Regions from separate parts of the Paenibacillus yonginensis genome, predicted to be linked through region 1. Evidence: predicted binding sites of a transcription regulator. Region 1 holds the regulator's gene; the other holds the start of a gene.
What was found. The regulator CtsR, encoded in region 1, represses protease genes until heat stress. The targets are predictions, from matches to a motif close to ATGGTCAATAAAGGTCAAACA.
Positions count from the first base shown of each region.

Region 2: clpP (ATP-dependent Clp endopeptidase proteolytic subunit ClpP) is a predicted target of CtsR. The motif match lies at 12,078-12,098, and genes of this name have one in related genera.

Region 1 is NZ_CP014167.1:3,651,562-3,666,411, forward strand. Features, by position in the region: gene ispF (2-C-methyl-D-erythritol 2,4-cyclodiphosphate synthase) at 1-343, opposite strand, end outside; gene ispD (2-C-methyl-D-erythritol 4-phosphate cytidylyltransferase) at 336-1,043, opposite strand; gene AWM70_RS16705 (PIN/TRAM domain-containing protein) at 1,193-2,278, opposite strand; gene AWM70_RS16710 (nucleoside triphosphate pyrophosphohydrolase family protein) at 2,500-2,895, shown strand; gene pssA (CDP-diacylglycerol--serine O-phosphatidyltransferase) at 2,983-3,705, opposite strand; gene disA (DNA integrity scanning diadenylate cyclase DisA) at 3,874-4,950, opposite strand; gene radA (DNA repair protein RadA) at 4,965-6,332, opposite strand; gene ltrA (group II intron reverse transcriptase/maturase) at 6,603-7,994, opposite strand; gene clpC (ATP-dependent protease ATP-binding subunit ClpC) at 8,491-10,935, opposite strand; gene AWM70_RS16740 (protein-arginine kinase McsB) at 11,030-12,091, opposite strand; gene AWM70_RS16745 (protein-arginine kinase activator protein McsA) at 12,107-12,622, opposite strand; gene AWM70_RS16750 (CtsR family transcriptional regulator) at 12,728-13,189, opposite strand; rRNA gene rrf (5S ribosomal RNA) at 13,829-13,945, opposite strand; rRNA gene AWM70_RS16760 (23S ribosomal RNA) at 14,156-14,850, opposite strand, start outside.
Region 2 is NZ_CP014167.1:3,978,809-3,993,658, forward strand. Features, by position in the region: gene AWM70_RS18055 (hypothetical protein) at 1-821, shown strand, start outside; gene secG (preprotein translocase subunit SecG) at 940-1,170, opposite strand; gene AWM70_RS18065 (LLM class flavin-dependent oxidoreductase) at 1,454-2,467, shown strand; gene AWM70_RS18070 (phosphotransferase enzyme family protein) at 2,603-3,664, opposite strand; gene AWM70_RS18075 (OsmC family protein) at 3,750-4,211, opposite strand; gene eno (phosphopyruvate hydratase) at 4,439-5,725, opposite strand; gene gpmI (2,3-bisphosphoglycerate-independent phosphoglycerate mutase) at 5,850-7,403, opposite strand; gene tpiA (triose-phosphate isomerase) at 7,405-8,157, opposite strand; gene AWM70_RS18095 (phosphoglycerate kinase) at 8,219-9,400, opposite strand; gene gap (type I glyceraldehyde-3-phosphate dehydrogenase) at 9,516-10,526, opposite strand; gene AWM70_RS18105 (sugar-binding transcriptional regulator) at 10,619-11,644, opposite strand; tRNA gene AWM70_RS18110 (tRNA-Arg) at 11,926-12,000, shown strand; gene clpP (ATP-dependent Clp endopeptidase proteolytic subunit ClpP) at 12,289-12,885, shown strand; gene AWM70_RS18120 (PdaC/SigV domain-containing protein) at 13,075-14,172, opposite strand; gene AWM70_RS18125 (SGNH/GDSL hydrolase family protein) at 14,486-14,850, opposite strand, start outside.

The sequences.
Region 1 (14,850 bases):
CAACCATCTGCGGAATATAAGGCGCCATCTTCGGACGCTGGGCAATAATCGTGGCGTCCAGGTTGCCCAGCTTGAGGCCGCGCTTCTCCACCATCGCCCACACCTGCTCCAGCAGCTTCAGGCTGTCCGCATCTTTGAAGGCCTGATCGGTATCCGGAAAATGCCGGCCGATGTCCCCTTCGCCGATGGCGCCAAGAATCGCGTCGCTGACCGCGTGCAGCAGCACATCCGCGTCGGAATGGCCGAGCAGCCCTTTTTCATAAGGAATGGTTACTCCCCCAATAATACATGGCCTGCCTTCCACCAGCTGATGGACGTCGAAGCCCTGTCCCACCTTAATCATGTTTGTCCTCTCCCCGCCTCTGCCGTCCGGACCTGATCCATGCCGCAAAATCCAGATCCTCCGGCGTTGTAATTTTAATGTTCGAATAGTCGCCTTCTACAATTTTAACCCGGGTTCCCCTTCGCTCTACCAGCATCGAATCGTCAGTGCCGGAGAAGCCGTCTCTGCGGGCTGCCTCGTGCGCTTCTATAAGCTCCAAACGCCGAAAAGCCTGTGGGGTCTGAATGGCCCACAAGCTCCGCCTGTCCGGTGTAGCACTTACGAAACCTTCCCCGTCAATCACCTTTACGGTATCCTTGACCGGGACGGCCAGCACGGAAGCGCCGCTCTCCCAGGCTCCTTCGCAGCAGGCATGAATGAGCGCACCGGTCACGAACGGGCGTACTCCGTCATGTACCAGCACCCACTCAGCCGCCAGCTCCTGCAGCCCTTTATATACCGAATCCTGACGTTCGGACCCGCCTGGAATCACCTTGGTCACTTTATTCAGTCCATAGCTGCTCACCCACTGACGGCAGCGCTCCACATCCTGTTCGCCTGTGACAAGCACAATCTCCGAAACGAGGGGCTCCCGCTGGAAAACCTCAAGCGTATGTACAATAATCGGTTTGCCGTCCAGCAGCAAGTACTGCTTGCTTTCCGCCGTACCCATCCGCGTTCCGCGGCCTGCGGCTACAATCACTGCGCCTGCTTGCCGCATTGTTCCCTTATCCGTCACTGGTATCTCCTGCCCTGCTGCATATGATGATGCGGACCCAAGCGTCAGGCCGCCGGATGACAGCGGCAAACGCCGATTAAGCCGGCCGCCGGCTGTTCACGCCCGCCTTTTCCTTCATCCATCATACCTTGTTATTGGGCTTTTTCCAACAGTTTCGGCTTGGCAAAAATCATCCGTCCCGCCGAGGTCTGCAGCACGCTTGTCACCAGCACTTCGGTGATGCTGCCGATAAAATCGCGGCCGCCCTCGACGACAATCATGGTACCGTCATCCAGATAAGCTACGCCCTGGCCGTATTCCTTGCCGTCCTTGATGACCTGCACCATGATTTCTTCACCAGGCAAGACTACCGGCTTCACAGCGTTGGCCAGGTCGTTAATATTCAGCACGGATACGCCTTGCAGCTCGCACACTTTATTCAGGTTGAAGTCATTGGTAACAACTTTGCCGTGCAGCAGCTTGGCCAGTTTGACCAGCTTGCTGTCCACTTCGGAAATTTCTTCGAAATCGCCTTCGTAGATCAGCACCTGCACATCCAGCTCCTTCTGGATTTTGTTCAGGATGTCGAGTCCCCGGCGGCCTCTATTTCGCTTGAGCAGGTCGGACGAGTCGGCAATATGCTGCAGCTCTTCCAGCACAAACTGAGGGATCACAATCGTCCCTTCAATAAATCCGGTTTTGCAAATGTCCGCAATCCGGCCGTCAATGATGACGCTTGTATCCAGAATTTTATGCTCATGCGCCCATTTCTCTTCGGCTTGGACGGCGTTCCATTTGCCCGATTTCCAGAATGCGCCGAGCTCATCCTTTTTCTCCAGCCCGATTCGCAGACCGGCATAACCCAATAAGCAGACGCTGGCCAGCCTCACCCAATCGCTCATATCCCCAAGCCATGTAGTAGCCGGATAAAGCAGCAGCGAAATCAAAAGTCCTGCAATCAATCCCACTGAACCCGCTACGAGCTGGTCCATCGGTTGTCTGGATAAAGAGCTGATGCCTGAAAGCACCCGGTCTGAGATCATGTTGGCAAAAATAGAGAAGATCAGAAGAAACAGACAAGCTCCCACAGCAGCAAAAATAAGATGAACGCTCAACTCATTCATAGAGACCATTGCATGTTGGAAAGACTGCGGCAGAAATGAAAACAGGGCTTCATTGGTATACCCGGCCCAGGCCCCGCAAAGGCCTGCCATAATTTGAAAGGCTCTCTTTAACATGGAGTCCTTTCACCTCCTTTTAGTACCCAGTATGAACCAAATGTTGGAATTTCAATCCGTGGATCACGAAATATTTTTCTGAATGTACCAAGGCTAAACCGGCGGCGGGGCTTCCCATGGAGGAAAGATCGGGGGAGAAACTGTCTTCTTTCTGGTTGAAAATGGTTTTAGGGCTAGACTATAATAAATGCAACTTAACTTAATTAAAGGTGGATGGATAAATGAGCGCATTAACCTTACAGTCTTTTCAGGAACAAGTCTCCGAATTGCTGCTCCGTCACCGCAGTCTGCTGGATGTTCTCTCCAAAAACGGCCAGAGCAGCGCTTCTGTCAATCGAGCTGTGGTCAAAGCGGTAACGGAATGCGGCTGCATTGAACTCCATGCAACCAAACAAGTTCTTGAACCGGAAATGAGCCTTGAGCAGGCCAAGGAAGTCGTGGGCAAACATGTGCACGGGCAGCTTTGCGACCATTGCCGGGAAGCGATCAGCGCCGAACTCGGACGTAATTTGTTCTATATGTCCGCGCTCTGCAATTTGCTTGATATCAATATGGATGAAGTTGTCGAGAATGAGTCCAGAAAGTGCAGTACGCTTGGTTTGTTTAACTTGTCCTGAAGCTAAAATAAATCCAGCCCCCGCTCCTTGTGCAGGGGCCTACTAAAAAAGCCGTCCGCATGCCGGACGGCTTTCTTGTCAGCTATATTATGAGTTCTTGGAGCGATAAATATCTTCCGAGGAATGATTTTTCCGTTTAAAGAATCGTTCAATATTTTGTTTAACACCATACAAGGCATAAATGACAAGCGGGATAAAAATCAGTTTGGATAACTCCTCTGGAAATTTCACGGCAATAATAATCGCTGCAATGACGATCCAGGGCGCAATCCAGATGGCCTTGCGGGGAAGCCCGATTTTCTTGAAATTCGGATATCTGACCGAGCTGACCATTAAATAAGAGAGCAGCAGCATCGCCACAATAAAATAAGGCGCGCTGATTTCTTTGTGGAACAGCGAAAGCGTCGCCAGCACGCTTCCCGCAGCCGGAATCGGCAAACCAACGAAATACCCCGGAATCCCAGGCTTGACGTTGAACCTTGCTAATCGCAGTGCACCACACATCGGGAAGATCGCCGTCACAATCCAGGCAAGCGCCGTAGGCACGCTGTGGAACGAGATGCTGTACATAATCATGGCCGGCGCAATGCCGAAAGAAATGACGTCTGACAACGAATCAAGCTCCTTACCGAATTCGCTTTGGCATCCCAGCGCTCTCGCAGCACGCCCGTCGAGTCCGTCCAGCAGCATCGCCACGATGACCATAATGGCAGCCAAACTATACTTGCCGCTTTGCGTCAACATGATGGCGATCATTCCGATAAACAAGTTACCGAGCGTAAACATGTTCGGAATTGATTTAGTTATCATTTCTTCACCTCTGTAGTTATTGTCCCCAACCCGTCTTCGAATGAGCCCAAAACTGCCCGAAGGTTACTTGGGAATACCAGCAGCTGCTGGCAAACCCGATCCCGTCTAGACTTAAAAAAGATAAGGGTTCGGCTCGAAGCCCAGCCGCATCCCTGTATTTTAGTCGAATCAGATTTGCCTGTCAATAAATACCTGATCTTGCAGCCGTTTTAATCCTTCCTTGATGGCTCTGGCCCGGGACTCCCCGATACCGTCGACTTCATCAAGCTCTTCGATCGTAGCCATCATGATCCCCGGCAGCATTTCAAACCGTTCCACCAGGTTATGAACAATGACGTTAGGCAGACGAGGAATCTTGTTCAGGATCCGGTAGCCTCTTGGCGCGATAATCTCCTCCGAGGTGGCTGCTGACGACGGATAACCGAGCAGGCGGGTGAGGTGATGAACATCCAGCAGTTCGTCATCGCTGGAACGCTTGAGCCCCATAATGATATTGCGGATCGCATCATCATCGTCCTCTTTGGCATAATCTTTATACAGCAGCCACGCCTCTTCCTCCATGTTGCTGACCAGCTCTTCCATCTGCATGCTGATCAGCCTGCCTTCAGTTCCAAGCTCGTTAATAAACCGTTTAATCTCGAGTTTGACCCGGATTACCATTTCCACCCGCTGGATGACATTGATCACTTCAGGCAGCGTTACCAGCTCTTCAAACTCTGACGCCGAAAGGTTGGTCAAAGCCTGATTCAGCACCGATCTGTATTTCTCCAGTGTCTGAATCGCCTGATTGGCTTTCGTCAGGATAACGCCGATCTCTTTCAGGGAATACCGGAGCCCGCCTTGATACAAGGTAATAATATTCCGGCGCTGCGAGATGGATACAACGAGTTTGCCCGTCTGTTTGGCCACCCGTTCGGCGGTACGGTGCCGGATTCCGGTCTCCGAAGAGGAAATGGACGAATCCGGGATCAGCTGGGTATTCGCATATAAAATCCGCTTCAAATCCTCGCTGAGAATAATCGCCCCGTCCATCTTGGCCAGCTCATACAGATAGTTTGGCGAGAAATCGCAGTTGATAAAAAATCCGCCCTCCACAACCTCCATCACTTCGGGGCTGTAGCCGACAACCAGCAGTCCTCCCGTCTTGGCCCGGAGCACATTCTCAAGCCCGTCGCGAAATGCGGTACCCGGCGCGACAAGCCTAAGCAGGTCATTCATTTTGTCCAGTTGGTTCGGTTCCTTCATTCCCTCTTTGCCCCCTAATTTAACGCGGCCGACAGCGCCTCAGCTACCGTGTTCACGCCGATGACCTTTATTTCTTTGGGGCTGTTCCACCCCTTTAAACTTTTCTCCGGTAAAATAACCCGTTTAAAGCCGAGTTTTGCCGCTTCCCGCACACGCTGCTCCGCCCGGGACACCGCCCGGACCTCGCCCGTCAAGCCGATTTCGCCGAAGATCACGTCGTCCGGCTTGGTCGGAACGTCTCTGAAGCTTGAAGCGATGCTGACCGCAATCGCCAGATCGACGGCCGGCTCGTCAAGCCGCACGCCTCCGGCCACATTCAGGTAGGCATCCTGGTTCTGAAGGAACATGCCCATCCGTTTCTCCAGCACCGCAATAATCAGGTTCATCCGGTGAAGATCCACGCCGGTACCCATTCTTCTGGGCGCCGGGAAATGAGTGGCCGCAATCAGCGCCTGGAGCTCTACCAGCATCGGGCGGGTGCCCTCCATACTGGCTACGACTGTTGAACCCGCCGCTCCCGCCGATCTTTCCGACAGGAACAATTCGGAAGGATTCGACACCTCGGCCAAACCGGATTCGTTCATTTCGAAGATGCCGATTTCATTGGTGCTCCCGAACCGGTTCTTGACGGCCCGCAGCAGACGGTACGTATGATGGCGTTCTCCTTCGAAATAAAGCACGCAATCGACCATATGCTCCAACATTCGCGGGCCGGCGATCGCTCCTTCTTTCGTTACATGCCCGACCAGGACGGTGGCAATGCCCTGCCCTTTGGCAATCCGCATGAAACGTCCCGTGCATTCCCGGACCTGCGAGACGCTGCCTGGCGCACTCGTAATTTCCGACAAATACACCGTTTGTATCGAATCTATAACCAGGAAATCCGGTTTTACACTGTCAATCGCTTCTTCAATCCGTTCCACGCTGCTTTCACACAGGACATACAGCTCCGCGGATAAAGCGCCAAGCCTTTCAGCGCGCATCTTCGTCTGGCGGACGGATTCTTCGCCTGAAATATATAAGACCCTTAATCCGGACTTGGCCAGCTCATGTGAGGTTTGCAAAAGCAGGGTCGATTTGCCGATGCCCGGATCTCCGCCGACCAGAATCAGCGATCCCGGCACAAGCCCTCCGCCAAGCACGCGGTTCAATTCGCCAATGCCAGTCTGCACCCTTTGCTCGGTACCACTATCTATGCTTATGATGGGAAGCGGCTTTTCTTTACTTTGGAAAATGCCAGTCGACATGCCCTGCGTCTTGACCACGGTTTCCAATTCTTCGACCATGGAGTTCCAAGCCCCGCATCCCGGACATTTTCCGTACCATTTCGGCGTTTCGTAGCCGCATTCCGAACAGAAAAATTTTGTTTTAGTTTTAGCCATTGATCTCTCCCTATTCAATAGTCACCATTAAAAAGTTTACCACTTCTGCTGACAGAACAAAAGTTCCTCCCGGTCTATTTTCCTTATCCTTTTCATCGGCAAAAAGCGGAAAATCTTTAGCAGAACAGTTCGGGAGGATTAGACCAGGAACAAAGAAGGAACACAGAAAACGCCTCCTCCCCTCTTAAACAATCGAGTAGGAGGGGGTGACTAACCCCCGTCCTCTCACACCACCGTACATGCGGGTCCGCATACGGCGGTTCCAAAAGGTTAACAAAGCTCCAAATAACGAGAAAGCAAACTTTTCAGCCCTTTCGCTTCCCAGTAGGAAGTCGGAAGGGCGTTGTTTGTGTTTCGGGACATTTCCCATGCACCTCGTCTAGAGTTGCCCATCGCAAAGCAAGCCCACTCTGGAACGCCGAGTGCTCTAAGCTCACGGATTCGAGTGCGTACCCGTTTCCACTGCTTCCATAAGCACATACGCAGTCTGCGGCGAATCCATTGATCGAATCTTTCACAGTGGCTCTTCGCCGATGCGATTCGGAAATATCCAATCCAGCCGATGAGGTAGCGGTTTAATTGCATAATCCTGTTTTCCATGGACATCGACCGCGTTCGGCTCGTCAGCTCCCGTACCTTCTCCTTGAATCGCGAGATGGTTTGTGGGGCTAAACAAATTGTCGCTTTCTTATCCCTCAGGAAACTAAAGCCGAGGAACTTTCGGTTCCACGGGCGGTCTACCGCACTTTTCTCTCGATTCACTTTCAGTTTCAGCTTTCCTTCTACAAAGCGTGTTACCGACTCCATGACGCGTTCGCCCGCACGTTTGCTGGCGACGAAGATGTTGCAGTCGTCCGCATAGCGGACAAATCGCAGTCCTCGTTCCATTAGCTCCTTGTCCAAGTCATCCAGCAATATGTTCGCTAAAAGCGGACTCAGGGGCCCACCCTGCGGCGTTCCTTCTCGGCTGCGCTCCAGCTTTCCATCTACCATCACTCCAGCGTTCAGGTAGGCACGGATCAGTGTCAGCACTCTTTTGTCCTCCACTTTCCGCGCCACTCTTGCCATCAGTATGTCGTGGTTTACCCGGTCAAAGAATTTCTCCAGATCGAGATCCACGACCCATCTCAGGCCGCTTTGGATATATCTTTGGGCTTGTTTCACGGCGTCGTGGGCACTCTTTCCCGGTCGAAAGCCATAGCTATACCACGAGAATTGCGTGTCAAAGATCGGGTTCATGACTTGTAAAAGGGCTTGCTGGAGAAAGCGGTCCATCACGGTCGGGATGCCTAACAGCCGTACATCGCCTCCGGGTTTGGGGATTTCCACCCGTTTGACTGGCGCAGGTCTGTAGGTACCTGCTAGAAGTTTAGCTTTCGCCGATTCCCAGTGTGTTTTCAAGTAAGCTTGTAGATTCGCTACCGTTACTTGGTCCACACCGGGCGCTCCTCCGTTCTCTACCACTCGTTTATAGGCGAGCCGAAGGTTATCTCCTTCGAGCATTCGCTCCAGCAAGTTGTTCTTTGCTTCGCGAGAGGAAGGGGCGACTTGTGCCGACAAAGAACTCGGCGCTCCGGCATACCCTGGCGGCTTCACCGCTTCTCTTTGCCGCAAGCTCTCTGGCGAGATATTCTGCTGTCGTTGCTCTTCGTACGAACGCATCGGTTTCCTCTCTCCTTTCGGTTCAGCCCTTCCGTAGGCTGTTGCAACAGCTTACGTACTATGGCCTCTGCTGACTCCTGCCGGTTCAGCGTAGCCTCTCGGCTACGGTTACAAGTTTTTTTTTTCTTGCCTATCCGGCAGGCCTCCCCAGATAAGAACGTCATCTTTCCGCCCGCAACCACTGGAGTCTACAGGATTAGCCCTTGGCGGCTTTGGATTTCGTTGTGTATGGGCAACTCATCCGACTGCTCCTGCCTCAAATCCAGTTCGTGTACCTTGGCTCGTGCTTTTGCCTCCGGCTTCCTTCAGATTCCACCTCACGATGGACACCCTTGCCCTTGGCTAATGGTAGGCGCTCGCCAGCCCCCATTCGGGACTTTCACCCTAGAGATGACGCCCATGCTGGGCGTACAACAAAAGGCCGGCCTGACAGTGTATGTCAGGTCGGCCTTTGTTTCCTTTAGCGCCCCATCGGGCAAATTCTTTTCTGGAGAAATTACGCCTCCGAGGAAATTTTTCCTGCCGGGTTTACGGTCAGTTCGCCGTTCTCCTCATCAATGATGAGCGAATCGCCTTTCTTCACGTTTCCGGTCAGCAGCTCTTCGGACAAGCGGTCCTCGATATGCTTCTGAATCGCGCGGCGAAGCGGACGTGCGCCGTAAGCCGGGTCGAATCCGGCTTTAGCCAGGAACGCTTTCGCTTTGTCGGTGAGCAGGAAATCGACGTCGTATTCACGCAGCCGTTTGCGCAGCTCTTCGGACATGAGCGTAACGATTTCGGCAATGTGAGCTTCCTGGAGGGAATGGAAGACGATAATTTCGTCGATCCGGTTCAGGAACTCCGGACGGAAGCTTTTCTTCAGCTCATCCATCACTTTGCCTTTCATGTTGTCATAATCCGCGCCGGCGTCAACCGCAGCAGTGAAGCCCATGGTTGTGTTCCGTTTGATCGCTTCGGCGCCGACGTTGGACGTCAGGATGATCAGCGTGTTGCGGAAGTCAACCACACGGCCTTTGGAGTCTGTCAGACGTCCATCTTCAAGCACTTGAAGCAGGATGTTGAACACCTCAGGGTGTGCTTTTTCGATTTCGTCGAGCAGAACTACGGAGTAAGGTTTGCGGCGCACTTTTTCCGTCAGCTGGCCGCCTTCTTCATAACCCACATATCCCGGAGGCGCTCCGACGAGTCGGGAAGTCGAATGTTTCTCCATGTATTCGGACATGTCGATCCGGATAACTGCATTTTCGTCACCAAACATCGCTTCCGCCAGCGCGCGGGCAAGCTCGGTTTTGCCTACACCGGTTGGTCCGAGGAAAATAAACGAACCCATCGGACGTTTCGGATCCTTCAGACCCGCACGGGCACGGCGGATGGCGCGGCTGACAGCCTTAACGGCTTCCTCCTGACCGATGACGCGTTCATGCAGGATCTGCTCCATATTCAAGAGGCGTTCGGTTTCTTCCTCTTTCAGTTTGTTTACCGGGATACCGGTCCAGCTGGCGACGACCTGAGCGATATCTTCAGGCGTTACCTCGGAATCGGTACGGCCTTGTTTTTCTTTCCATTGGTTTTTGGTGGTCTCCAGCTCTTCACGGATCTTCTGCTCCGTATCGCGGAGAGCCGCCGCTTTCTCGAATTCCTGGGATTGAACCGCAGCGTCTTTCTCCTTGCGGATGTCCTCCAGACGGCTTTCAAGCTGTTTCAGGTTTGGCGGAGCCGTATAAGAATTCAATCTGACTTTGGAACCCGCTTCATCGATCAAGTCGATCGCTTTGTCCGGCAGGAACCGGTCAGAGATGTAACGGTCAGACAGCTTAACGGCCTGTTCAATCGCTTCATCGGTAATTTTTACGCGGTGATGCGCTTCATAACGGTCACGCAGGCCCATCAGAATTTGAATAGCTTCTTCCGGAGACGGCTGGTCAACCGTGATTGGTTGGAACCGGCGTTCCAGCGCCGCGTCTTTCTCGATATATTTTCTGTATTCATCCAGCGTTGTGGCGCCGATGCACTGCAGCTCGCCGCGGGCCAAAGCCGGCTTCAGGATGTTGGAGGCGTCGATCGCGCCTTCCGCGCCGCCTGCACCGATCAGCGTATGAAGCTCATCAATGAAGAGGATGATATTGCCCGCCTGGCGGATTTCATCCATGATCTTTTTCAAGCGGTCTTCAAATTCGCCGCGGTATTTGGTTCCGGCTACGACAGAACCCATATCCAGCGTCATAACGCGTTTATCTCGAAGCGTTTCCGGAATTTCGTTGTCCACGATGCGTTGGGCTAGGCCTTCGGCGATCGCCGTTTTACCTACCCCTGGTTCACCGATCAGCACCGGGTTGTTTTTGGTCCGGCGGCTGAGCACCTGAATCACGCGTTCAATTTCTTTGGCGCGTCCGATAACCGGATCGAGATTGCCTTCTTTGGCAAAAGCGGTAAGATCACGAGCCAAGCTGTCCAGCGTCGGCGTATTGACGTTTGCCGGCTGGCCGTGGTGGCTGGATACCGCTTCGCTGCTGCCCAGCAGCTGCAGCACTTGCTGGCGGGCCTTGTTCAGGCTGATGCCCAGGTTGTTCAGCACGCGGGCCGCTACGCCTTCCCCTTCACGGATCAGTCCCAGCAAAATGTGCTCTGTGCCCACATAAGTATGGCCGAGCTTCCGCGCTTCATCCATCGACAGCTCGATGACCTTCTTGGCGCGTGGTGTATATGCAATATTGGTCGGCTGTTCCTGGCCGCGTCCAATCAAGGTTTCAACTTCATCTTGAATCTTCTCAAGTCCAAGGCCGAGTCCGACAAGCGCTTTAGCGGCGATGCCTTCTCCTTCACGAATCAGCCCCAGCAAAATATGTTCTGTCCCGATATTGTTATGGCCGAGCCTTACCGCTTCTTCTTGAGCCAAGGCCAGCACTTTCTGTGCACGTTCCGTAAATCGTCCAAACATCATTCTCCTGCACCTCCATGATTGGTGAATTTACCTTTTCTTACTTTAGGTACTTCTTCGGATGTATCTTTAGGTTTCTCTAAGGTGTCACTTTACTTTAAACTTTACCCAGTTTCTCCCGGATCAGTCTGGCGCGGTACATATCCATTTCCCCCGGCTCCACGCTGCCATCATAGCTGTTGTACAGGAAGCCGGGCTGGGTAAGCACCATCAGCTCATTCAGGCATTGAGGGGTCAAACCCTCGATCAGCCCAAGATCTACGCCAAGCCGGACGTCCGACAAACGTTGAGCCGCTTCTTTTGAATCGATCATCGCCGCATGGGACAGAATGCCGAAAGAACGCATCACCCGGTCGGTAACCCGAAGCCGGGATTCCTGGATCAATCTTTCCCGGGCCGCTTTCTCATGCCCGATAATTTGGAGCACTACGCTGCGGAGATTATCAATAATTTCCGCTTCGCTTTGTCCCAGTGTAATCTGATTTGAGATTTGAAACAAGTTCCCCATCGCTTCGCTGCCTTCGCCGTAGATGCCCCGGACAGTCAAGCCGATTTGCGAGACCGCCGACAAAATACGGTTAATCTGCTGCGTCAGCACCAGCGCGGGCAGATGCATCATGACCGATGCGCGGAGACCCGTGCCTACATTCGTTGGGCAGCTGGTCAGATACCCTCTTTTATCATCAAAAGCAAAATTTACATGGTCTTCAAAAATATCATCCACAGCCGTCGCTTTCTCCCATGCTTCCTTCAGTTGGAAGCCCGGATACAAGCATTGAATGCGGAGATGGTCTTCTTCGTTGACCATGATGCTCAAGCTTTCATCATCACTTATAAATACAGCACCGTTTCTGGATTCATTAGCCAGATTCGGACTGATCAGATGTTTCTCCACCAGCATTTTCTTATTCAGCTCATCAAGTCCGGACAGCTCAATCGGATGGATTTCTCCATAAACCTGAAACCTTGGATCGTCCAATACTTCCTTAAGCTCATCCTGAACTTCCTCCAGATGCCGGTTCGTAGCCAGCAGTGGAAAAGGATGCTGCTTCAGATTGCGGGCAATCCGCACCCGGCTGCTGATCACAATTTCCGACTCGGCGCCGGTCGTCTTCATCCAGTGGCTTAACGGCTGTTCAGTAAAACGGATAGCACTCATTGTTTTGACCCCCTGTCACTCGCTGATTTGCCTCTCGAGCTCCCGAATCTGGTCCCGAAGCTGAGCAGCAGCCTCAAATTCCTCATGGTCAATGCTGTCCTGCAAACGGCGTTTCAGATCATCAATCTGCCGTTTCGTCCGGATCGCTCCGCCAACGCGCACCGGGACTTTCCCGGTGTGGACAGTGCTGCCGTGAACTCTTTTGAATAGCGGGTCCAAACGGTCATTAAAATATTTATAACAAGAGCTGCAGCCGAATCTGCCCAGCTTGCTGAACTGGGAGTAAGTCATGCCGCAGACTTCACATCTTAAATTCTCGGGGCTTTCGGCCCGTTTGCCTTGCTCGACCGTCTCGAAATTAAGCAGTCCGGACAAAAGGTTATGAATGGAGAATCCTCCCGATGTTCCGGGAATCAACTCCCCTTTTTCCCTGGCGCAAGCCTCACATAAATGATATTCGCTTTTATCTCCATTTACAATTTTGCTGAAATGAAGACTGGCCGGTCGCTTCCCACATTCCTGGCAAAGCATTCGGCATCCCTCCTTACGAAATATCTGACATGCGGTACAAATTCCTCAAGATACATCCAAATCGAGTTGAGCCTATCTAAAGCCTATTCAAAACCTTGCCATCCGCTACCTGCTTAACAGCGAAATCAACATGGCTTTCATGATATTCGCCCTGATCTGATCCCTATAGGGCAGCTTCAAGGCCAATACTTCTCTGGAGACAGCCGCTCTCATCAGATTGGCTTCGCGAGGCGTCAGCACCTTCGCTTCTTCCAATTGATAAATCAGCCCTTCTGCAGCAGCCTGGCCTATTTCAGAGCCGATCGTCTGATGCAGATGAGTATGGAGCGACATCGGTCCCGGAAGCTCCACGCGCCTGATACGAATATAACCGCCGCCGCCGCGCTTGCTCTCCACAAGATAGCCTTTCTCCAGCGTAAATCTAGTGCTTATTACATAATTGATCTGGGAAGGCACACAGGAGAATTTATCAGCCAAATCGTTGCGCTGAATTTCTACGGCGCCGGAAGGACTTTCATGCATCATGCTTTTTAGATATTTCTCAATAATATCCGAGATGTTGCGCAATTCCTTCCCCTCCTCAGCCATACAGAAACACTTTTGAAGCTTATCCCGATTGTTTCAATCGGTTGTTATTGACTTTGACTTTCTTTGACTTTATTCATATTATAGCACACTTTTTATTTTTGCCAAGAGTTTTCCCGTTTATAATTACATTCCCTTTTATGATTAGTTTGGGTTTTGAAACCCTTATTTATTCTTATCGAAAATCAATTCCGCTTCTCCTTATTATTACCCGTTTCAGCTTTTTGCGAACAGAACAGGCCGGCTTAATCCCATTTCCAGGGTTTATACCCCACATTTTTTTACAGGGCTTTAACCAAACACCCAATCAAGTTAAAATCTGTGGATAACCTCGACAAAAACAATGGTTTGAGCTGATAGCACACTAAAATTATCATTGTCAAAGCGGATAAGCCGTGGATGATGGGGATGAATTGGTGTATTTCTGAAAAATCCCCTCATCTGTTGTTCCGATCTTATCACCGCTATGGATAAACTGTGAATGAAAAGAAGTCAACCGGGAGCTCCAAAGTCGCATGGAAGGGAATTTGGGGATAAACAAGCGGATATTGTTAAACGAAGTTTAATTCTATATAAAAAATAAAGACCACCGTTGAAGTTATCAACAGTGGTCTTCAGTTCGCTTGGCGGCGTCCTACTCTCCCAGGACCCTGCGGTCCAAGTACCATCGGCGCTGGAGGGCTTAACGGTCGTGTTCGGGATGGGTACGTGTGGAACCCCTCCGCCATCGCCACCAAACATGATTTTTGCGCTGCTTCACTTCCGCGTCTTTCGCTTCAGCAAAAGATCAGACCCTAGAAAGGACATGCAGCTTAAAATCGGTTCAGATGTTTGATCACCTGAAAACTGGATACGAAACAATCAATTGTGAATTAGTTGTTCTCGGGGTCCCCGCCAAAGTATTCGGAGTTCGCTTCGTCAGCGTCTCTTCACTTTGGTGGGTCCATTTTGGATAAGCCCTCGACCGATTAGTACTGGTCAGCTCCATGCATTGCTGCACTTCCACCTCCAGCCTATCTACCTCGTCGTCTTCAAGGGGTCTTACATACTGGGAAATCTCATCTTGAGGGGGGCTTCACGCTTAGATGCTTTCAGCGCTTATCCCTTCCGCACTTAGCTACCCAGCTGTGCTCCTGGCGGAACAACTGGTGCACCAGCGGTGCGTCCATCCCGGTCCTCTCGTACTAAGGACAGCTCCTCTCAAATTTCCTACGCCCACGACAGATAGGGACCGAACTGTCTCACGACGTTCTGAACCCAGCTCGCGTACCGCTTTAATGGGCGAACAGCCCAACCCTTGGGACCTACTTCAGCCCCAGGATGCGATGAGCCGACATCGAGGTGCCAAACCTCCCCGTCGATGTGGACTCTTGGGGGAGATAAGCCTGTTATCCCCAGGGTAGCTTTTATCCGTTGAGCGATGGCCCTTCCATGCGGTACCACCGGATCACTAAGCCCGACTTTCGTCCCTGCTCGACTTGTCAGTCTCGCAGTCAAGCTCCCTTTTGCCTTTGCACTCTTCGAATGATTTCCAACCATTCTGAGGGAACCTTGGGGCGCCTCCGTTACTCTTTAGGAGGCGACCGCCCCAGTCAAACTGCCCACCTGACACTGTCCCCATACCGGTTCACGGTACCAGGTTA
Region 2 (14,850 bases), 330 kb from region 1:
AAAACCGAAGCCCTGCCACAATCCCTTACCTTTCAGCAGCGCTGTTCAGTCTGATGACCTTTTATGAGCTGGCCCGCCACTTTTGCCTGTTCAGCTTCCTTCTGCTCTATATCAGTATCCTGGTATTCTCACTCTACTCGAACTTCAGGCTTATCCTCTTCAACGGCTGTTTAGTCATGACCTCCATGATCATGGTCATCCAAATTTTTCAGACGAACAACGAATTCATGACAAACAACCTGCTGCTTTTCCTTGGCGGAAGCCTGCTTACCACCGCTGTACTCGTTATCCATGCCCGAAGGTTTGAACAAACATCATATGTCCTAGCAAGCAGGACACAAACCTGCGAGCAGATCCATATCCGCACTAACGCGGCTGCTGTCGACCTGCATTCAACCGCCGATCTCTTGCACAGCTGGAGCACCGAGCTGGAGCTAGAACTTCAACATGCATCCCAGATCTGCCAGGATATCCGGAAATCTTTGGAATACGCCAACGACAGAATCGAAGGGATATGGAACAAAGGCACCGCCCGGCCTTTAGGCGATCAGACTTCAACCGCCGTCCTTCCGGACGCAGCTGAAATCCGGGAGCGATTACTCAGGATTACAGCCAAGACGCTGCATTTATCCGAGCACATGGAGGCGAACAAACAAGCCATTGAAGACATTCATGCCGGTTTGTCCCACCAGTACGGCAAATTATCAGACCTGATTGATAAAATTCAAAGCCCGAATTCGGCGGCGAAACAGAAGGCAGACTATGTGAACGACGCCCCTCTTTTCTCTCCAGCCTTTCTAACCAGATTCAAGATTAGATAGACTCGTGTATTTTATACATAACCGGCAGCTTGGCAAAAAAAACAAAAGCCCTCGATCCTGAAGATCGAAGGCTTTTATCATTTATCTGATCCGAATCTCTGATTCGAACATCTTTGTCTTATTCAAACATGGCAACCAGAATCGCCAAAATAAAAAATCCCGCTGCCAAAACCACTGTTGTGCGTTCCAGCACCAATTCCATGCCCCGTGCTTTCGTTTTACCGAAAAGATGCTCTGCACCTCCGGAGATGGCACCGGCAAGACCTGCACTTTTGCCTTTCTGCAAAAGAACGATGGTAATCAAACCGATCGAAAAGATAACCAACAAGATTTTAAACAGAATATCCATTCATTCCACCTCCCAGGCTGATACATCTATAATCATCAAAAAACAATTTTCCAAACTACACATTGCTTATAGTTTATCACAGTCGCTTCGCTGAATACAAGTTATAATTCACATCAAGATGAATAGTGAGGGGATTTCTGATGGCAAAGAGGTTCATAATATATTGCACCGTGTCCGGATCTATCCCGTCTATTGTAAATAAAGTCCGATTTCTATTGTTATGAAACAATAAAACTTTGACCTTCCACCCCTTAAATTGTTAAAGTAGGATTGAGGTGATGACATGTTAACGAGACTAGGTGTTCTCGACCAATCGCATATAAATGAAGGCGGAACGGCCGTGCAGGCCTTATCCGATACCACCCGGCTGGCTCAGGAGGCAGACCGCCTCGGCTACCACCGATATTGGGTATCCGAGCATCACAGCTCGCGCAGCCTGGCCCACTCCAGCCCGGAGGTGCTGATCGCCCACCTGGCATCGCACACTTCGCGGATCCGGGTAGGCTCCGGCGGCATCATGCTGCCGCACTACAGCGCCTATAAAGTGGCGGAGAATTTCCGCCTGCTGGAGGCACTGTACCCCGGCCGGATCGATCTCGGGATCGGCCGCGCGCCGGGCGGCCGGCCCTTGTCCACACGGGCGCTGCAGGAAGGCCGGTACCATCACGGCGACACTTATCCGCAGCAGGTCGTTGACCTGATTGCGTACCTGAACGACGCCGTACCGGCCGACCACCGCTTCCCGGGCCTGCTGGCAGCCCCGTCCGTGCCAACGGCACCGGAGCTGTGGCTGCTCGGGTCCAGCGGCGGCACCGCTGGACTGGCTGCCGAAGTCGGTGCTTCGTATGCCTTCGCGCAGTTCTTCGGCACGGCCGGCGGCGCGGAGTCGGTCCACATGTACCGGGAAAGGTTCGTACCGTCCCTGATGGAAGAAGGACCCCGTGCCCTTGCCGCCGTCATGGTGATCTGCGCCGAGACCGAAGAAGAGGCGCTTGATCTGTCCTCCAGCGTCAGCTTGTATTTCTACGCGCTGGAGACCGGCATGGAGCTTGCCTATCTGCCGTCCGTCGAAACAGCGAAGAACTATCCTTACACGCCATACGATCTATCCCGCCTGGAAGCTGCACGAGAAAGACGGGTTATCGGTACACCTGAACAGGTCAAAGCGAAGCTGGAGAAGCTGGCGGAGGAATATCAGACCGAAGAGCTGCTGCTTGTGTCTCCGATCTACGATCTGGAAGCCCGCCTGCGTTCCTACCAGCTTGTAGCTGAAGCTTTTGGCCTGCAACAGGCTTAAGAGTAAGATCTCAGGGTTGAAAGCTCAGCAAAGCTTTTAGCGCAGCTCCTTTTAACCCTGTACGACCCCGAAATACGAACGGCGCCCGTTAGCGGGCGCCGTTTGTATTAGGCTTACTGGTCCAGGGATTCTTTTTTAAAACTTGTAAAAAATACGTTCCCCGGCCAAATAAGGCCTGCATAAGTCCCTGCACAGCTTGTGCATACGCTCCCGCATCCAATCCTGATAAGCCTCATTCTCCAGCTCAAAAGCATAGAAACCGATAATGGCAATTAACATCAAGCCTTCTACTAGTTGCAAATCGTAGGGCTCCATTCCAAAATACTCATAATAACTGTCCAGAAAGACATTCCTGTGACTGGAAGGAAAATAGTAGCCCGGGCCAAAAAATCCAAAATCAATGAAGCTGGTTTCTCCTTCGTCATTAATTAGCGTATTGCCCATCCCCAGATCGCCGTGGATGAGCCCCCACGTGTCCTCGGTGATCTCGAGCCACCGCAGCCTGGAATTGACTAGCTGGATCGTTTCCTCAAGGATGAGGACATCCCCATTTGCAAACAGACCGACCGGAGCTCCCCGCTTGATCGTTTGCACCAAACGTTCGTTATACGAAAGGTCTTGGCTGGGGCGGTACTTCAGCCCGGCATACTTGTAACCTTTAAAAAAAGCATGCAGCTTCGCCACCTGTGTCCCAAGCTTCTGCGCCATCTCCGGAGCAGCCGTATCCTCTCTTTGTATATCCCGGCCTTCAAGCCAGGTGAGCATAGAGCAGTTTAGCGTCTCCCCTCCCTGTTTCAGGACAAAGATCAACTCTCCATCCGTCTGACGTAAAGGAGCTTGTACAAGCAGGCTGCTTCCTTTGGCAAGCTGCTCAAGCATGTCCAGCTCAACAAGGAGTCCTTCAAAGGTATGCTGCGGGCCGGCCATGCTGTCCTTCACGGGCTGATGAATGCGCAGCAGGTAGCTGCCACCGTCTGCTCCATCCACCCTGTAAGTCCGATTCTCGCTGTGCCTAATATAAGTAATCACAGGCTGTTGAATTCCATAGCTTCTAGCGATCACATGCAGAACGTCCGCAGTCACGATTTTGCTTTCCCCTCCCCCATCCTCCAACTCTCTGGTTTGGCTTGAAATCCCAGACGGGCTGAACCTGCCAGCCTCGGAAATCCGGATCTCATCCACCTTCCAGGCCTTCACATTCCAAGGTCAGGCTATGTACCACCGCTTATAAAAAAGGCCGCAGAAACCTGCGGCCTTCGAGCTATTTATGAAACCTTCTGTCTTATTGCGCCGCCTTGGCGGCTGCCACCTCAATATCAGGCTCGGTTGTCAGTGCAACATTTCCTGCTAGCGCCCGGGAGATCATGCAGGCTCCCTCCGATTTACCGGCGATTAACCTCGCCCGCTCCACCTCGCGCTCACCGGAACCGGCCTTAAGCACGATATGCGGCCGATGCACAATACTTTCATAGGTGAAAATATTGTTGGTGACGTCCACCGTCCCTTCGGAGTTCAGCGTCAAGCTCTCTGTCTCAATTCCGGCTCTTTCCAGTGCGGCTGCCAAAGTAATCAGATAACAGGTTGCCGCAGCTCCGAGCAGCATTTCATCCGGGTTGGTTCCGACTCCAGGTCCGCCCATAGGCTCCGGAATGGAGATAACCGTTTTCAAATTGCCGGTCTCGATAGTTCCTTCACTGTTGCGGCCGCCGTTCCATACGGCGTTCAGTTGAAATAAGTGTCTCATGCCGCCCGCCTCCTTTATCACAAATGGTATGGACGTATGGCTCTCCCTGCAGTCATTGTATACGAATGAACACAAGTTTGCCATATTTAAGTCAAATTCGAAAGGATTCATGCAGGAGTGAAACGACCTCCAGCTCGCCCAAATATAAAAACCCCCGGCATACCGAAGTATACCAGGGGATGGATGGCTTATTTGGAGCCGTAAGGCTAAGGCCACTACAAACCTTCTTATTTCTTCAGGTTGTAGAAGGATTTCAAGCCGTTGTATTGAGCAAGTTCGCCCAATTGGTCTTCGATGCGAAGCAATTGGTTGTATTTTGCGATACGGTCTGTACGGGAAGGAGCACCTGTTTTGATTTGGCCTGCGTTTGTCGCAACTGCGATGTCGGCGATTGTGCTGTCTTCGGACTCACCGGAACGGTGGGAGACAACAGCTGTGTAACCAGCACGTTTAGCCATTTCAATAGCGTCGAAAGTTTCTGTCAAAGTACCGATTTGGTTAACTTTGATCAGGATCGAGTTGCCGATGCCGTCTTCGATACCTTTAGCCAGACGTTCTGTGTTCGTTACGAACAGGTCGTCACCAACAAGTTGGATTTTGCCGCCCAGTTTCTCAGTCAGCAGCTTCCAGCCTTCCCAGTCGTCTTCGGAGCAGCCGTCTTCGATCGTGATGATTGGGTATTTATCTACCCAAGAAGCGAGCAGGTCCACGAATTCAGCAGAAGTGAAGGATTTGCCTTCGCCTTCCAGGTGGTATTTGCCGTCTTTGTAGAACTCAGTGGAAGCAACGTCCATACCGAGGAATACATCTTTGCCTGGCGTATATCCGGCTTTCTCGATCGCTTCGATAATGGAGCTCAAAGCGTCTTCGTTGGAAGTGAAGTTAGGAGCAAAGCCGCCTTCGTCGCCAACTGCTGTATTCAGGCCTTTGCCTTTCAATACGGATTTCAGGTTGTGGAAGATTTCAGCACCCATACGAAGCGCTTCTTTGAAGCTTGGAGCGCCTACAGGGAGTACCATGAATTCTTGCACGTCAACGTTATTGTCGGCATGTGCGCCGCCGTTCACGATGTTCATCATAGGAACCGGCAGCTGCTTAGCGTTGAATCCGCCGAGGTAAACGTACAGAGGCAGGTCCAAAGCATCAGCTGCAGCGCGGGCTACAGCCATGGAAACCGCCAGGATTGCGTTGGCACCCAGTTTGCCTTTGTTAGGGGTTCCGTCCAAAGCGATCATCATTTTGTCGATGCCCAGTTGGTCCAGAGCGTCCATGCCAATTACTTCAGGAGCGATGATGTCGTTAACGTTGGCAACGGCTTTCAGAACACCTTTGCCCAGGTAACGGGATTTGTCGTCGTCGCGAAGCTCAACCGCTTCGTGAGCGCCTGTGGAAGCACCGGATGGTACGATTGCGCGGCCGATAGCGCCGGATTCCAGGTAAACTTCAACTTCAACAGTCGGATTGCCGCGGGAGTCAAGGACTTCGCGTGCGTATACGTCAGAAATAATAGTCATTTTGAGTATTCTCCTTTTCGAATTCATTTTTCATTCTGGCTGCAGGTAACAGCCAGTGTTGGCTGATAAACATTCTCTGAGCAGAAGTCTAACGCTTTATGTCTGCTTTCGCAAGCAAGCAGGCTTATTTGCGGCTGGCGATCATGGATTGGCCTGTCATTTCGGCCGGCTGAGGCAGCTGCATCAGATCCAGGATTGTTGGCGCAACGTCTGCCAAAATGCCATGCTCGCGCAGAACAACGTCATGGGAAGTTACAATGAACGGAACCGGGTTCGTTGTATGAGCCGTGAAAGGACGGCCATTCTCGTCAAATACCATGTCCGCATTGCCGTGGTCGGCGATAATGATCGCTACTCCGCCTTTGGATACAACGGCATCCACGACTTTCCCTACACATTCGTCCGTTACTTCAACCGCCTTGATCGTTGGCTCCAGCATGCCGGAGTGTCCAACCATGTCCGGGTTGGCGAAGTTCAGGATGATCGTATCGAAGTTTTCTTCTTCGATCTCTTTCACGGCTGCAGCCGCTACTTCGTAGGCGCTCATTTCAGGCTTCAGGTCATAAGTGGCCACTTTCGGCGAATTGATGAGGATACGGGTTTCGCCCGGAAGCTCCACATCGCGTCCGCCGCTGAAGAAGAACGTTACGTGAGGGTATTTTTCAGTCTCTGCAATGCGAAGCTGTTTCTTGTTATGCTGCACAAGCACTTCACCCAGCGTGTTGTCCAGGTTCTTAGGCTCGTAGGCTACATATCCTCCTACCGTTTCACTGAACAGGGTCAAGCATACGAAATGCAGGCCTTCAGGGAATTTCGGTCCACGGTCGAAGCCGCGGAAATCAAGGTTCGTAAACACTTGGGACAGCTGGATCGCACGGTCCGGACGGAAGTTCAGGAACACGACGGAATCGCCGGACTCCACGGAACCTACCGGCTCTCCTTGACCGTCCACAATTACGGTCGGCACCATAAATTCGTCAAACACGCCGTTGCTGTAAGAATCCTTAACAGCTTGGAGTGCGTCCACGTAATGAGGGCCTTCACCGTAGACGATCGCACGGTAAGACTTCTCTACGCGGTCCCAGCGTTTGTCGCGGTCCATGGAGTAGTAACGGCCGGAAAGGGTGGCGATTTTGCCGATGCCAATCTCTTCAATCTTCTTGATCAGCTGGCTCAGGTAACCTTCACCGCTGTCCGGAGCTACGTCGCGGCCGTCAAGGAAAGCATGGATATACACTTCTTGCATATCTTCTTTCTTGGCCAGCTCCAGCATCGCAAACAAATGGTCGATGTGCGCGTGCACGCCGCCGTCGGACAAAAGGCCGTACAGATGCAGCTTCTTGCCGTTTTTCTTGGCAGAGCGAACCGCTTCAACCAAGGTTTGATTCTCGAAAAACTCGCCTTCGCGAATCGATTTCGAAATCCGGGTCAGATCCTGATAAACAATGCGGCCTGCGCCGATGTTCAAGTGACCAACTTCGGAGTTGCCCATTTGGCCTTCAGGCAAACCTACCGCTTCGCCGCAGGCGGTCAAAGTGGTATTCGGATATTCTTTCAGGTAACGGTCATAGTTCGGTTTCTTGGCTTGGGCAACCGCATTGCCTTCTACCGTATTGCGAAGACCGAAACCGTCCATGATGATCAGGGCTACGGGTCTAGGTACAGTATTTCCAGCCATCTTACTTGGCCCCCTCAACCAGAGCGATGTAGGAAGCAGGCTGCAGGCTTGCGCCGCCTACGAGCGCGCCGTCGATGTCGTTTTCGCTCATGTATTCCTTAACGTTCTCAGGTTTCACGCTGCCGCCGTATTGAATGCGGATTTTGCCGGCCGTTTCGGAGCCGTACAAGCCATCCACCAGACTGCGGATATAAGCGATAACTTCGTTGGCATCTTGAGCCGTGGAAGATTTGCCTGTGCCGATCGCCCAGATTGGCTCATAAGCGATAACGACTTGAGCAGCCTGTTCGGCTGTCAAACCTTGAAGCGCAGCTTCGGTTTGCACCTTAACTACCTCTTTGGTTTGACCCGCTTCACGCTCTTCCAGCTTCTCCCCTACGCAAGGGATCGGCGTGATGCCGTATTTGAATGCAGCATGTACCTTTTTGTTTACGATTTCGTCCGTTTCGCCGAAATAAGCACGGCGTTCGGAGTGCCCGATGATGACGTAATCGACACCGAGCTCCTGCAGCATTTTGCCGCTGATTTCGCCGGTAAATGCGCCTTCGTCTTCGAAGTGAAGGTTTTGGGCGCCGATTTTGATGGAAGTGCCTTTAGCGGCCTCCACCAAAGCCGGGAGGTTGGTAAACGGAGCGCAGATGACGCTTTCCACGCCGGCTACTTCCGCTTTGCCCTTAACTTCTTCGAAGAACGTTTTGGCTTCGGAAACCGTTTTGAACATTTTCCAGTTCCCTGCAATGATTGGTGTTCTCATGCCGTTAAACCTCCAGTGTTTCTTTCTTAAAAACTTGGGGACAGGCCCCTGCGGCCTGTTCTTATTTATCGTTCAGAGCCACTACGCCTGGAAGAGCTTTGCCTTCCATGAATTCAAGGGATGCGCCGCCGCCGGTGGAGATATGATCCATTTTGTCAGCCAGATGGAATTTCTCTGCTGCCGCTGCGGAGTCGCCGCCGCCGATGATGGTGTAGCCTTCTGTAGTTGCGCAAGCTTCAGCTACTTCGCGTGTTCCGTTTGAGAACGGCTCGATTTCGAATACACCCATAGGTCCGTTCCAAACGACGAGTTTGGAGTTCTTGATGACATCAGCATACATAGCACGGGTTTTCGGACCGATGTCCACGCCTTCCCAGCCTTGCGGGATGCTGTCGATATCTACGATATCTTTGTTGGCATCTGCTTTGAAGTCGTCAGCGATCACGCAGTCGACTGGAAGCAGGAAGTTCTTGCCGAGCTTCTTGGCTTTCTCGATGAAGCCCAGAGCTACGTCCAATTTGGAATCGTCGCACAGGGACAAACCGATTTCATGGCCTTGAGCCTTGAAGAAGGTGTAGGACAAGCCGCCGCCAATAAGTACGTTGTCTGCAAGGTTCAGCAGGTTGTCGATCACGTCGATCTTATCTTTAACTTTGGAGCCGCCGATGATCGCGGTGAAAGGACGGTCCGGATTGGACAAGGCTTTGCCCAGAACGGACAATTCTTTCTCCATCAACAGACCGGATACGGCCGGCAGATAATGTGCGATACCTTCCGTGGAAGCATGCGCACGGTGAGCGGCGCCAAAAGCGTCATTGACGAACAGATCGGCAAGCTCGGCGAATTGTTTGGCCAGCTCCGGATCGTTTTTCTCTTCGCCCGGATAGAAGCGCACGTTCTCAAGCACAAGCACATCGCCATTGTTCAATTCGGCGATTTTGGCTTTCACGGCTTCGCCTACAGCTTCATCCGCTTTGGCAACCGGTTTGCCCAGCAGCTCAGCCAAACGTTCAGCAGGAGCAGTCAAACGCATGGATTCGTTGACTTCACCTTTGGGACGGCCCAGGTGGCTCGCCAGAATCACTTTCGCGCCGTTTTCGATCAAATATTTGATCGTAGGAAGCGTTTCGCGGATCCGAGTGTCATCCGTAATTTTGCCGTCTTCGAGCGGCACGTTAAAATCTACGCGCACAAAGACACGTTTGCCTGTTACTTCTACATCGCGAACACTTTTTTTATTCATGGTTCGTTCCTCCGCACCCTTAAATTTGATTATCTGCAATTCAAGGAAAAGCACTCATCATGTATAAAGAGCGGAAACACTGGCTGTTTCCGCTCTTTGGTTTCAAGCAAGGCTATTATTTAGCCAGTTTTGCGAAGTGTTCCAAAGTACGAACGAGCTGTGCAGTGTAGGACATTTCGTTGTCGTACCAAGCTACTGTTTTCACCAATTGTTGGTCGCCAACAGTCAACACTTTAGTTTGAGTAGCATCGAACAGGGAGCCGAAAGTCATACCTTTGATATCGGAAGAAACGATTTCGTCTTCTGTGTAACCAAATGTTTGCGGGTCAGCTGCAGCTTTCATAGCCGCATTAACTTCGTCAACGGTTACTTTCTTGTTCAATACCGTTACCAGCTCAGTCAGGGAACCAGTTGGTACAGGCACACGTTGTGCAGCGCCGTCCAATTTGCCTTGCAGTTCAGGAATAACCAGGCCGATGGCTTTAGCAGCGCCAGTTGTGTTAGGAATGATGTTCTCGGCAGCGGCACGAGCGCGGCGGAAGTCACCTTTCGCATGTGGAGCGTCCAAAGTGTTTTGGTCGCCAGTGTAAGCGTGAATGGTAGTCATCAAACCTTCAACGATGCCGAAAGCGTCGTTCAAAGTTTTAGCCATAGGAGCCAAGCAGTTCGTTGTGCAAGAAGCACCGGAGATAACAGTTTCAGAACCGTCAAGCGTTTCATGGTTTACGTTGTAAACGATCGTTTTCATGTCGCCTGTAGCTGGAGCAGAGATAACCACTTTCTTAGCTCCGCCTTTCAGGTGAAGCTCAGCTTTTTCTTTAGTTGTGAAGAAGCCTGTGCACTCCAGAACGATGTCAACGCCCAGGTCGCCCCAAGGAAGCTCTTCAGGGTTGCGGTTAGCCAGAACTTTAACTTCTTTGCCGTTTACTTTGAAGAAACCTTCGTGAACTTCAACGTCACCGTTGAATTTGCCTTGAGTTGTATCATATTTAAGAAGGTGTGCCAGCATTTTTGCGTCAGTCAAGTCGTTGATTGCTACTACTTCGATACCTTCTACTTCTTGAATACGACGGAATGCCAAGCGACCAATACGTCCAAAACCGTTAATGCCTACTTTTACACTCATTGATAGATCCTCCCAAAGAAAATATATTTTTTATATTTAGTCAGGCCTGATGACCTGAGTAAAACAACGTTAATTCGTACCGTTTCTGCGTTCTACAGCGACTTGACAATTTCTTCGGCTGCCGCCTCGTCCGTGATCAGGATATCCTCCTGGCCAAACTTCAGAACAGCATGAATGGCCTGCGCTTTGCTGCGCCCGCCCGCAATACCGATGATCGTCTCCGTAGATTTGATGTCCTCAAGCCTCAGACCCAAGGTCAACATCTTGTGAACTACGGCGCCCTGCTCGTTAAAATAATAACCGAAGGATTCGGCAATGGCTCCGTCTCTTGCGAGCTCTTGCACCATCTCAGCATCCAGCTTGCGTCTGCGCGCCATCTCCATGGCGTCTCCAATGCCGTGCACCACGATCCGCGCCTTGCGGATCAGGCTTACGATCTCTTGAATGTTGTGATCATGAACAAGGGATTCATAAGCTTCCCTGCCCAGCAAATCAGGCACATGCAGCAGCCGGTATTCGGCGCCGACACGTTTGGCCATGCCGGAAGCGATCGTGTTGGCCTGAATCTCCAGGCTTTCACCCAAACCTCCGCGAGCCGGTACAAACCAGCTTCCTTTAATAGGTGCCGATGGGGGGGTGAGCTGCTCGGCCATAACGGCCAGCGTTGAACCGCCGGTTACGGCGACTACGTCATTTTCCCCGATTACTTCAAGCAAAGCTCTTGCTCCTGCGCGTCCCAGTTCGCGTTTGGCCGTTGCGGCCGCTTCGCAGTCGCCTGGAACCACAACCACCTTGCGCAGCCCATAGGTATCGCGGATCTTCTTCTCCATTTCGGACAGCCCCAGCAGTTCTTTCACGAACGGCTTCATCTGCTCCAGCAGCTGGCGGCCAGCTTCACTGATTCTCATGCCCACATTCTCGATTTCAATAAGACCTTGAGCTTTAAGGAGATCGGTTTCCGCGCGCAATACGCGTTCCGTCATATTCAGGGAGAGCGCCAGTGTGCGCCTTCCGATGACTTCTTCAAGCATGATCTGGTTCAGGATCAGATATCTCTTCTTGAGAACGTCCATGAGATCAGGCAGAAGCTGCTTTTGGATCTCCAACAAATCTCGCAATGTCTTCACTCCTGCGGCTTCGACTATCTCTCTCCATTCCTCTGGTCTTAAAATGTCCCGGGTTAACGTTTTAAGTCCCACTGATATTCTAACCAATTTCTGCTCCTGTTGCAAGTGTATCGTCCGTAGAATGAGCAAGTTTTCCATGCGTTATTCGCAATCCCGCGATCCTGCAGAAAATGTGACTCAACTTTGCTTTTATGGGCTTGCTTTTTAATTTGGATGCGGCTATAATGAATTCTGTTGACTTTATTTGAGGTCAAATGGATTTTTTTCTTTATGCGCCCGTGGTCCAATGGATATGACGTAGGCCTCCGGAGCCTGAGATCGAGGTTCGATTCCTCGCGGGCGCGCCATCTTATTTTTAACCTTTAACAGCGTCCTATATATGTTTAACCATTAGTCCGAGGATTCGGGCTTTTTTTGATCGGTTAGTTTGACTTTCTTTGACTTTCTGTTTGAAATTGTTTATGATGTGGTTATTAACAGTGTCTGACTCTGGGGGCGGGGTTTAAAGTACGGGGTTTTGGTCAATCCTGTAATCGCCGGACCCAATCGGGTTCAACCTGTTAAGGCCTGCTGCGGCTTCTGATTGCCGGGCACTGAGCATATGACTTAACATTATTATTTAGGAGGGTTTTATCGTGAGTTATATTCCTATGGTCGTCGAACAAAGTAACCGCGGAGAGCGTGCTTACGACATTTATTCCAGATTGCTCAAAGACCGGATCATTTTCCTTGGCTCCCAAGTGAACGACGTTGTGGCCAACTCCATTATCGCGCAAATGCTGTTCCTGGATGCCGAAGAGCCTGGCAAGGACATTCACCTCTACATTAACAGCCCTGGCGGTTCCATTACGGCAGGCATGGCGATTTATGATACGATGCAGTTCATCAAATCCGACGTCTCCACGATCTGCGTGGGCATGGCCGCTTCCATGGGCGCGTTCCTGCTGAACGCCGGCGCGAAAGGCAAACGCTACGCGCTGCCAAACAGCGAAGTCATGATTCACCAGCCGCTGGGCGGAGCCGAAGGTCAAGCAACGGATATCGAAATCCGCGCTCGCCGCATCCTGAAAATGCGCGACAGCCTGAACAAAATCCTGGCGGAACGCACGGGTCAACCTTTGGAACGCATCGAAAAAGACACCGACCGCGACTACTTCATGACCGCGGCGGAAGCCAAAGAATACGGCTTGATCGACAAAGTGATCGAGAAAGTGAACTCGGAAGGCGTATAAACAGCTGCCTGAACAGATCGAGATTCACAGAGAAGAACTCACAGACTTCAATTCTGTGAGTTCTTTTTCTTTTTGGGAAAGGACATACCCCTTTGTCCAAACAAGAGAATGTCCGTCCCTCCAAACAACAAAGCAGATACTCCCCGGGGAAGTATCTGCTTTGTTGTTTTAGACCCAGTCTGTTTACGATTACTGCTCTTCAAACGGACTTGCTCCATTAGGAAGCAGCGCAGAGAAAGGAATATAATATTCCGGGAAGCCCGCTGCATAAGGCAGGTATTCATACAGCTGGAAGAATACGACGATGCCATCATCCTTCAGATAGAAGTCCGGTTTGTCTCCCGCCGTAGTGAACCCGCCAAAATAACCTGGATCTTTCTTCAGCTTGGCCGCTACTGTCTTGTCTACGACCTTCAAATAATCCGGATTGGCTTTCAGCAGATTGGCAAGCTCGATCTGTTTGCCGTCGCTCAGCCGGATTGTAATTCCTTCGAGACCGCTCATGCCGTGCGCTCCGCCTGTGTAATCATAATTCAGCATGCGGAAGCTGATATAGCCGTTGCGATTATACGTAACCAGATAATTCATGTCGAATTCATTTTTCGCGCCCTGAGGGCCAGGTCCCAAATCCTTGGAGCGCTTCAGCGAATCCTGCAAATAAGCGTCCGCCCAGTCCTTAAACCGCTTGTTGATCTGCTGCTGAACCTCCGCATTTGTCAAGCCGCTGATTACCGGATATTCGATTTGAATATTCGTTACTTTATCCGATTGCGACAAGGTTTGGACCGTTACTTTCATGTTGTTCAGCTGAAGCGGAACCAGATTGACCGTCTTGGTGGCGTTGTCCCATCCGGCCCGGTAACCCAGGCTGTCCGTCAGCAAATGTACAGACACATAATTGTAGCCCTGCTTATTGACCCATTCGTATCCCGTGTACGATTTGGCTCCGTTGATCACGGTCTGAACAGTGCCGTAACCGCTGGGTACCAGCTTGACTGAAATATTGCCTCGTGTGATCTGGTAGGTTTTTGTCTTGGGCTCATAAGAGACCTTCAGTCCCAACCCGTCGCGGATCGCCGCCAGCGGCACCAAGCTGCCTTCTTGTCCGGCCAAAGCCTTCCGGGCCAGCTGTTTTCCATTTAGTTTCAGATTAAAAGCTGCTGGTGCTTGTACAGCCGGGGCTGCCTTTGAGGAGGCCGCTGCCGCAAACTCGGCGGAGCCGGCTCCTGCTCCAAACAGCAGAGCAGCTGCCAGCAGGGCTCCCGTCCATTTTTGGTTTCTGTTCATGTTTGTCATCCCTTTCCTGCCTAGCTTTCTGGGGTTGTCATTTGTTTCCTTGTTTCCTTGTTTCCTTATCTATCTTTCTTTATCTTACTTTGTTCATTACCATTCTTTACCCGTTTTATTATAGCCTCTCTCTTGTATCCAGTATTAAAGTTCAGGTAACAATCCAGAGACAATCCTGCCATTTCCTCCTCTCCCCCAAAAATAGTAAAACCGCATTCCATCAGGAATGCGGTCCGAAGTCTATGACATTTTTTTATATCAGGTTTCGATCTGTAACCATCCCGCCCAAGCCTCCGGCCTTACCACAGGCTCGCTACCCCAGTCTTCCATATCCAAGCGCGTTCAAATGCTCGGCGATCGTACGATATCCTCTTCCGTTCGGATGCAGATGATCCAGGAACAACAGCTCCCTCTCCCGGCCCACGAAATCCGGATAAATGTTGGCGAGCCCGTACACTTGATTGGTATACTGACCCGCATAACGGTTAAACTGCAGAACCCAGTCCGTTGCCTCCCCAATCTGAGGATAAGGATTATATAAACCTACAGCCCTAATGATATAAGGCTTCCGGGAGCCTGATTTCAACCGGTACACCTGTCCAACAACATTGGAGAAATGCTGCTTGCACTCCTCAAGAGCGCTGCGCAGAATCCGAGATGAGTTCGAAGGCTGGCTTT